DNA from 2 places in the Streptomyces sp. NPDC006743 genome. Region 1 is predicted to be linked to the other one. Evidence: riboswitches for the same ligand, from Rfam matches in the RefSeq annotation. Region 1 holds a riboswitch; the other holds the start of a gene.
The links. Region 1 has a riboswitch for S-adenosylmethionine ahead of ABZ719_RS02335 (aminotransferase class V-fold PLP-dependent enzyme). Riboswitches for the same ligand answer to the same signal wherever they lie in the genome.

Region 1 (4,204 bases):
CTCGGCGCCCGGCTGTCCACGGCGGCGAGGCGGTGTGTGCGGATGCGTCCTGTTACGTCATGCTCTGTACACATGATCAGCTCCAGGAACGCGGTGGCCGCCCGGACGGTCAGGGCACTCAGGGCGGTCCGGTCCACATCGGCGCCGGTGACGACCGCCCTGATCGTCCTGTGCTGCGCCGCCTTCGCGATCAGCCCGGCCGCCGGACTCCTCCCCGCCCACGGCACCGGGGACACCCTGCTCCAGGCCCAGCAGGCCTACTTCCGGCGCTGGGGCGTGATCCCCGCCGACCTGTTCACGGGCTCCGCCCGGGCCGCGCTCACCCCCGCCACGGCCCTGTTCGTGCACGGCAGCTGGGTGCACCTGCTCGGCAACATGCTCTTCCTGCACGTCTTCGGCGCGCTGACGGAGGAACGCCTGGGCCGCGTCGAGTTCACGCTGTTCTACCTCGGCTGCGGCTACCTGGCCCTGCTGGGGTACGCCGGCGCCCACGCGGACTCCGGCCAGACCCTGGTCGGGGCCTCGGGGGCGATCTCGGCGGTCCTCGGCGCCTTCCTCTACCTGTTCCCCCGGGCCCGGGTCACCAGCGTGCTGCCGTTCCTCTTCTTCCTGCCGCTGCGCCTGCCCGCCTGGGTCGTCCTGCCCTTCTGGGCCGCCCTGCAGTGGCTGGCCGCCGGCCGGGCCCCCGACGGGCCCGGCGTGGCCTACCTGGCCCACGTCATCGGCTTCGCGCTCGGCTTCGGCTACGCGTGGGCCAGGTTCGGGCGGCCGACTAGAGTGAAGGCCACCCCTGCTCCGGCCCCCGAGGGAGAGAACCAGCCGTGATCACCGCGATCGTCCTCATCAAGACCAGCGTGGACCGGATCCCCGAGATCGCCGAGCGGATCGCCTCGCTGGAGAGCGTGAGCGAGGTCTTCTCCGTCACCGGCACCTACGACCTGATCGCCATGGTGCGGGTGGGCCGGCACGAGGACCTGGCGGAGATCATCCCCGGCCGGATCAGCAAGATCCCCGGCGTGGAGGCCACGGACACGCACGTCGCCTTCCGCACGTACTCGCAGCACGACCTGGAGGCGGCGTTCGCGATCGGGCTGGACTCCTGACCGTCCGACCGCCGCCCCCGGAGCACCGTCCGCCGCGGCCTCCCGCGGCACAGCGCCGGCTCGTCACCGGCCACGGGACGCGGGTCCTCACACGGCGGGCACGCAGCGGCCGTCCTCGGTGCGGTACGTCCACTTCGCGCCCTCGGCCACCAGCTCCCGCACCGCCGCCACGAAGCGCTCCACGTGCTCGTCGGGGGTGCCGGCGCCGAAGCTGACGCGGATGGCGTTGAGGGACTTCTCGCCGGGCGCGGCCTCGGGGGCGCCGCACTCGCCCTGGGTCTGCGGGTCGCTGCCGAGCAGGGTGCGCACCAGCGGGTGGGCGCAGAACAGGCCGTCGCGGACCCCGATGCCGTACTCGGCGGAGAGCGCGGCGGCGAAGTGCGAGCTGTTCCAGCCCGCCACCACGAAGGAGAGCACGCCGACCCGCGGGGCGTCGTCCCCGAACAGGGAGAGCACCTTCACCTCGGGCACCCCGGCCAGCCCGTCGCGCACCTTGCCGATGAGGTACTGCTCGCGGGCCACCAGCGTGTCGAACCCGGCCTCGGTCAGCGCCTTGCAGGCCGCCGCGATCGAGTAGGCGCCGATGACGTTCGGCGAGCCGGCCTCGTGGCGGGCGGCGCTGTCGTGCCACTGCACCTCCACTCCCCCGTCCGCGCGCCGCGTCACCCGGCGGCTGGCGCCGCCGCCCGCGAGGTACGGCTCGGCCTCCCGCAGCCAGTCCGCGCGCCCGGCCAGCACACCGGAGCCGAAGGGGGCGTACAGCTTGTGCCCGGAGAAGGCGACCCAGTCGACGTCGAGGTCCTTGACCGACACCGGGTGGTGCGGGGCGAGCTGGGCGGCGTCCAGGACGATCCGGGCACCGTGCGCGTGGGCGGCGGCGGCCAGCTCCCGCACCGGCCACAGCTCGCCGGTGACGTTGGAGGCGCCGGTGACGCAGACCAGGGCGGGGCCGTGGGGCTCGCGGTCGGCCAGCGCCCGTTCCAGGGTCGCCACGGCCTGCTCCGGGGTGCGCGGGGCGTTGAGGTAGGTCACCTGCGCGTCGCGCCAGGGCAGCAGGGACGCGTGGTGCTCGGTCTCGAAGACGAACACCCGGCAGTCGGCCGGGACGGCGCGGGCCAGCAGGTTGAGGGAGTCGGTGGTGGAGCGGGTGAACACCACCTGGTCGTCCGCGCGGCAGTCGAGGAACCCGGCGACGGTGCGGCGGGCGTTCTCGAACAGGTCGGTGGAGAGCTGCGAGAGGTAGCCGGCCCCGCGGTGGACACTGCCGTAGTAGGGGGCGTACGCGGCCACGTCGTCCCAGACCCGCTGGAGCGCGGGGGCGCTGGCCGCGTAGTCGAGGGCCGCGTAGGTGACCTCGCCGCCGGTCACCAGCGGCACGGTCACATCCCGTCCCAGAACGGGCAGCGGGGCACAAACGGACTGGTCGGCGGCGACGGTGGAGACAGACATGGGTGAACTCCCGTGAAAGCAGGGCGAATCCACCACGCGAGCGGACAGGGCTCCAGCGTGGTGGAGTGAGAAGAGGTGTGCGGAGGCGGGGCTCTGCGGCCTCGGGGCCGGTCGCCCTAACGCATTCGGTTGCTCACGGAAGGCTCCCTCGTACGACCAGGACCCCTGGTGATGCGAGGGGTCCGCGCTTGCCGTAGACCTCGCTGCCTACGACCTGGTCTTCACCCGGGGCACCCCGCCACGGACGGAGGGTTGCCGGACAGCCGGCCGGGGCCACATGGCTGTCACTCATGACCTGGTCCAACATCTTGCCACACGATCTTCCCGGCGCAAGGCGCGGTCCGGATCGTGGACCGCGCCCCGCGCCGCGCCGCACGGCTCAGGCGTTGCTGGCGGCCACCCAGCGCTCCAGCGTGCGCCGGGCCGCCCCGGAGTCGATCGACTCGGCGGCCTTCTCCATCCCGGCCCGGATCTGCTCCGCCAGCGTCCCCGAGCCCGGTTCCAGGGCGACCAGGGCCGCCGCCGAGTTCAGCAGGACGGCGTCCCGCACGGGGCCGCTCTCGCCCTCCAGCAGCCGGCGGGCGACCTCGGCGTTGTAGGAGGCGTCCGCGCCGCGCAGCGCCTCCACCGGCACCAGGTCCAGGCCGACGTCGCGCGGGTCGAAGGCCTCCTCGGTGACCTTGCCGTCCCGGACGATCCACACCCGCGAGGTCGCGGTGGTGGTCAGCTCGTCGAGCCCGTCGTCGCCGCGGAAGACCAGGGAGGAGTTGCCGCGTTCGGCGAAGACGCCCGCCACGATCGGCGCCTCGTGCGCCACCGCGACGCCGACCGCCTGGGCCTTCACCTTGGCCGGGTTGGTCAGCGGACCGAGCAGGTTGAACACCGTGCGGATGCCCAACTGCCCGCGGGCGGCGCCCACATGGCGCAGCGCCGGGTGGAACTTCACCGCGAAGCAGAACGTGATCCCGGCCTCCTCGGCGACCTCGACCACCCGCCGCGGCGTCAGGTCGAGGTTGACGCCGAGCTTCTCCAGGACGTCGGAGGCGCCGGAGGCGGAGGACGCTGCCCGGTTGCCGTGCTTGACGACCTTCGCGCCGGTGCCCGCGACGACGATCGAGGACATGGTGGAGATGTTCACCGTCTTGGCGCCGTCGCCGCCGGTGCCGACGATGTCGACGGTGGCGCCGGGCACCTGGATCACGTTGGCGTGCTCGTACATCGTGCGGACGAGGCCGGTGATCTCCTCGACGGTGGCGCCCTTGGCGCGCAGGGCCACCGCGAAGGCCGCGATCTGGGCGTCGGTCGCCTCGCCGCCCATCATCCGGTCCATGGCCCAGGCGGTGTCGTCGGCGACCAGGTCCCGGCCCTCCAGCAGACCGTTCAGCATCCGGGGCCAGGAACGGCCCGCCGCGGTGTCGCCTCCAGCGGGGGTCACAGCGCTCATAAGCCGCTCCTGAATCGGTGCCCGGGGCTCCCGGACGCTATCTCTCGTACCGATGTCCACCCTATCCAGCCCCGGGCACGGCGAAGGGCCCCGTCCGGGATTGGGGCACCCCCTGCTCTTCTGAGCTTGGGGGAGGACGGGGCCCTTCGGCCTGGCGTGGCGACGCTCAGGGGTCAGTGATCAGTGGTGGCCGTGGCCGCTCGTGATC
Region 2 (4,204 bases), on a different contig from region 1:
GTACGTTCAGGCGGTGACGCGAACCATGTCGGCCTGCGGGCCCTTCTGACCCTGCGAGATCTCGAACTCGACCCGCTGGCCCTCTTCCAGCGTGCGGTAGCCGTCCATCTGGATCGCGCTGTAGTGGACGAAGACGTCCGCACCACCGTCGACCGCGATGAAGCCGTACCCCTTCTCCGCGTTGAACCACTTGACGGTGCCCTGAGCCATGCCTAACTCCCCTATTACTGGCCCTTGCACAGATCCGCACTTCGCGGATCCGGGTCAGACCTCACCCCCCGTGGATCGGGGGCGTGCGCCGGAACGCGTCGACCGCGGCTGAATGTATCTGTCCAACTGCCGTCTGCAACAGGTCAATCGGACGAGAATTCCGGGCGGGAGCGGTCCGGAATGTGACGAGAATTCAGTCGATCCCCGGGCAAGTCGGGCCCCGCAAAACAAGGCAAATGCCGCAGAATACCCGCGCATTTTGGCTGCTTCTCATCGGCGGGCGGCAGGAATCCACAGGCGCTCATCCGGAAGATCCGGGGCGTGTTCCCCAACTCTACCGCGCTCAATCACATGGAATTGCCCCCTCCGCTTCTCTCGCGGAGGGGGCAATTCACGGCACGCTCGGTGATCGACATTACCTACGGTAATGGTCAGCCGCCGGCGACCGCCGGGATGATCGAGACGCCGGCGCCGTCCGGGGTCTCGGTCTGGAGGCCCTGCTCGAAACGCACGTCGTCGTCGTTGACGTAGACGTTGACGAAGCGGCGCAGCTTGCCCTGGTCGTCCAGGACGCGCGCGGCGATGCCCGTGTGGTTCTTCTCCAGGTCGGAGATCACATCGGCGAGCGTGGCGCCCTCGGCGCTCACCTCGGCCTGTCCGCCGGTGTAGGTGCGCAGGATGGTGGGGATGCGAACGGTCACGCTCATGATGCGAGGCCAGCCTCTCGGAAGGAGTCCAGGGTCGGGCGGATGGTGGCGGTCAGACCGGTGCCGGCCACCGCGTCCAGGGTCTTCAGGCCGTCACCCGTGTTCAGGACGACGGTGGTCTTCGTCGGGTCGAGGACGCCGGCCTCGACCAGCTTCTTCGTGACACCGACCGTCACACCGCCCGCGGTCTCCGCGAAGATGCCCTCGGTGCGGGCGAGCAGCTTGATCGCGTCGACGATCTGCGCGTCCGTCACATCCTCCACCGCTCCGCCGGTGCGGCGCGCGATGTCCAGCACGTACGGCCCGTCGGCGGGGTTGCCGATGGCGAGGGACTTGGCGATGGTGTCCGGCTTCTGCGGCCGGACGACGTCGTGCCCGGCCTTGAAGGCGGTGGACACCGGCGAGCAGCCCTCGGCCTGCGCGCCGAAGATCTTGTACGGCTTGTCCTCGACCAGCCCGAGCGCGATCAGCTCGCGCAGGCCCTTGTCGACCTTGGTGAGCTGCGAGCCGGAGGCGATCGGGACGACGATCTGGTCCGGCAGCCGCCAGCCGAGCTGCTCGCAGATCTCGTACGCCAGCGTCTTGGAGCCCTCGGCGTAGTACGGCCGCAGGTTGACGTTGACGAAGCCCCAGCCCTCGCCGGCCGGGTCGCCGATCAGCTCGGAGCAGAACCGGTTCACGTCGTCGTAGTTGCCCTCGATGCCGACGAGCTCGCCGCCGTAGATCGCGGCCATGACGACCTTGCCCTGCTCCAGGTCGTGCGGGATGAACACGCACGAGCGCAGGCCGGCGCGGGCGGCGGCGGCGCCGACGGCACCGGCCAGGTTGCCGGTGGAGGAGCAGGACAGGGTGGTGAAGCCGAAGGCGCGCGCGGCCTCCAGGGCCTGGGCGACGACCCGGTCCTTGAAGGAGTGCGTCGGGTTGCCGGAGTCGTCCTTGACGAAGAGCCTGCCGGTGTCGACGCCGATCTCGGCGGCGAGGTGGTCCGCCTGGACGAGCTTGGTCCAGCCGGGGTTGAGGTTCGGCTTGCCGGCCACGTCGGCGGGGACGGGCAGCAGCGGGGCGTAGCGCCAGATGTTCGCCGGACCGGCCTCGATCCTCTTGCGCAGTTCCTCGGTGTCGTGGCCCGAGAAGTCGTAGGCGATCTCCAGCGGGCCGAAACACTCCTCGCAGGCGAAGACCGGGCCCAGCGGCACGCGGTGGCCGCACTCGCGGCAGCTGAGCGCGGCGGCGGGGCCGAGATCGACGGAGGGGGTGTCGGTGCTGGTGGCAACTGTCTGCACAGCCATGGAGGCGAGGCCCTTTCTCCTCATCTTCCTCACGACGCATCTCGCCGTGAGACGGATTTGGCACCTTCCCTAGCCGGGAGCCCCGCGGTGGCGAGCGGACGGCTGACGTACAGCGATCCGTCGGTACGAGACCGGCTGGAGGGTTGCCGGGGCTTCATCGGGCCGTGTCCCTCTGCCCCTCTGGATGAGCGGTATTCGGTTGTGGTCCTGCTGTTGTGTCCTGCCGCGCGATCACGCGGTGGCAGGTCGCGGCGACCCCGGCATGCGAGCGTCGTCCGCGTTGTTCAAGACTGTAACCGACGGCCAGGACGGGGCGAGACGGACGTCCGAACCGCGAGACAGATCACACGATGATGTGATCCGGGCCGGGCAGCGGGCCGCAGCGATCCGAGCAGGAGTGAGGAGTCACCGACCGTGCTGGAAGAAGTCGAGCGCTGGCTGAGGACACGGTCCTGGTCCGTCGCCGATCGGCCGCTCGACGGCGTACTGGCCGCCAAACGCGCGAGCGGCTCCTCGGTCAGCGTCGTGCTGCCCGCGCTGAACGAGGAGGAGACGGTCGGCGACATCGTCTCCGTGATCCGCCGCGACCTGATGGCGCGGGTCCCGCTGGTCGACGAACTCGTCGTGGTCGACTCCGGCTCCACCGACCGGACCTCGGCGGTGGCCGCCGCGGCGGGCGCCCGGGTGGTGCACCGCGACGCGATCCTCCCCCGCATCCCCGCGGTGCCCGGCAAGGGCGAGGTGCTGTGGCGCTCGCTGCTGGTGACCCGCGGGGACGTCGTCTGCTTCGTCGACGCCGACCTGCGGGAGTTCTCCGCCGACTTCGTCACCGGCATCGTCGGGCCGCTGCTCACCGATCCGGAGGTGCAGCTGGTCAAGGCGATGTACGACCGTCCGCTGGGCACCGCCGCCGGGCAGGGCGGCCGGGTCACCGAGCTGATGGCCCGGCCGCTGCTCAACATGCACTGGCCGCAGCTGGCCGGATTCGTGCAGCCGCTCGGCGGTGAGTACGCGGCCCGCCGCTCGCTGCTGGAGCAACTGCCGTTCCCGGTCGGGTACGGCGTCGAGCTGGGCATGCTCGTCGACGCGCTGCACCTGGTCGGCCTGGACGCGCTCGCCCAGGTGGACGTGGGCGAGCGCATCCACCGCCACCAGGACGGGCAGGCGCTCGGGCGGATGTCCGCCGCGATCTACCGCACGGCCCAGCTCCGCCTGGCCCGCGGCCACCTGCTCCGCCCCTCGCTCACGCAGTTCGAGCGCGGCGCGGACGGCTTCGAGCCGCGTACGTACTCGGTGGACACCGAGGAACGCCCCCCGATGACGGAGATCGCGGAGTACGCGGCCCGCCGGGTGGCCTGACCCGAAGCGGACGGCGGGAGCACGTCGCCGGGACCCGGCGCGGGCCCCGGCCGGGTGACCGCGCCCGGGTGCGGGCCGCCGCCGGGCGGGTGGCCGGGACCGGACCCGCCGCGCCGGCGGGGCGCCGCCGCGTACGTTTGAGCGTTCGAAAGCCGGGCTAGGTTGAGGACCATGGCTGCAACGCACGGTGCCGAAGTGCTGGTCGCGTCCAATCGCGGGCCGGTTTCGTACGAGCTGCGCGAGGACGGCTCCCTGCACGCGAAACGCGGCGGCGGAGGGCTGGTCTCCGGCCTGTCCGCGATCGGCCCGGACGCGGGCGCGGTCTGGGTGTGCGCCGCGCTCGGCGACGCCGACCGGGAGGCCGTACGGCGCTTCGAGGACGGCCGGCGGCTGCCGGCCGAGGACACCGGCGGCCAGCGGGTCCGGATGCTCGACATCGCCCCGGACGTCTTCTCCGACGCCTACAACGGCATCGCCAACTCGGTGCTGTGGTTCGTCCACCACATGCTCTACCAGACCCCGCTGGAGCCCGTCTTCGACGCGGAGTTCCGGCGCCAGTGGGCTTCGTACGAGGCCTACAACCGGGCGTTCGCCGAGGCGCTGGCCGAGGAGGCCGCCGAGGGCGCGGCCGTACTCGTG

Region 2: linked by a shared signal. The riboswitch ahead of thrC (threonine synthase) and the one ahead of ABZ719_RS02335 (aminotransferase class V-fold PLP-dependent enzyme) in region 1 are both predicted to bind S-adenosylmethionine.

What each region holds. Positions count from the first base shown of each region.
Region 1 covers NZ_JBEYJA010000002.1:188,736-192,939, reverse strand. Annotated here, with positions in the region: gene ABZ719_RS02345 (rhomboid family intramembrane serine protease) at 73-825, shown strand; gene ABZ719_RS02340 (Lrp/AsnC ligand binding domain-containing protein) at 822-1,103, shown strand; gene ABZ719_RS02335 (aminotransferase class V-fold PLP-dependent enzyme) at 1,191-2,552, opposite strand; SAM riboswitch class IV at 2,732-2,848, opposite strand; gene trpD (anthranilate phosphoribosyltransferase) at 2,932-3,996, opposite strand; gene ABZ719_RS02325 (ubiquinol-cytochrome c reductase cytochrome b subunit) at 4,177-4,204, opposite strand, start outside.
Region 2 covers NZ_JBEYJA010000004.1:188,870-193,073, forward strand. Annotated here, with positions in the region: gene ABZ719_RS05440 (cold-shock protein) at 7-210, opposite strand; gene ABZ719_RS05445 (MoaD/ThiS family protein) at 642-917, opposite strand; gene thrC (threonine synthase) at 914-2,206, opposite strand; SAM riboswitch class I at 2,224-2,397, opposite strand; gene ABZ719_RS05455 (glucosyl-3-phosphoglycerate synthase) at 2,621-3,565, shown strand; gene ABZ719_RS05460 (trehalose-6-phosphate synthase) at 3,737-4,204, shown strand, end outside.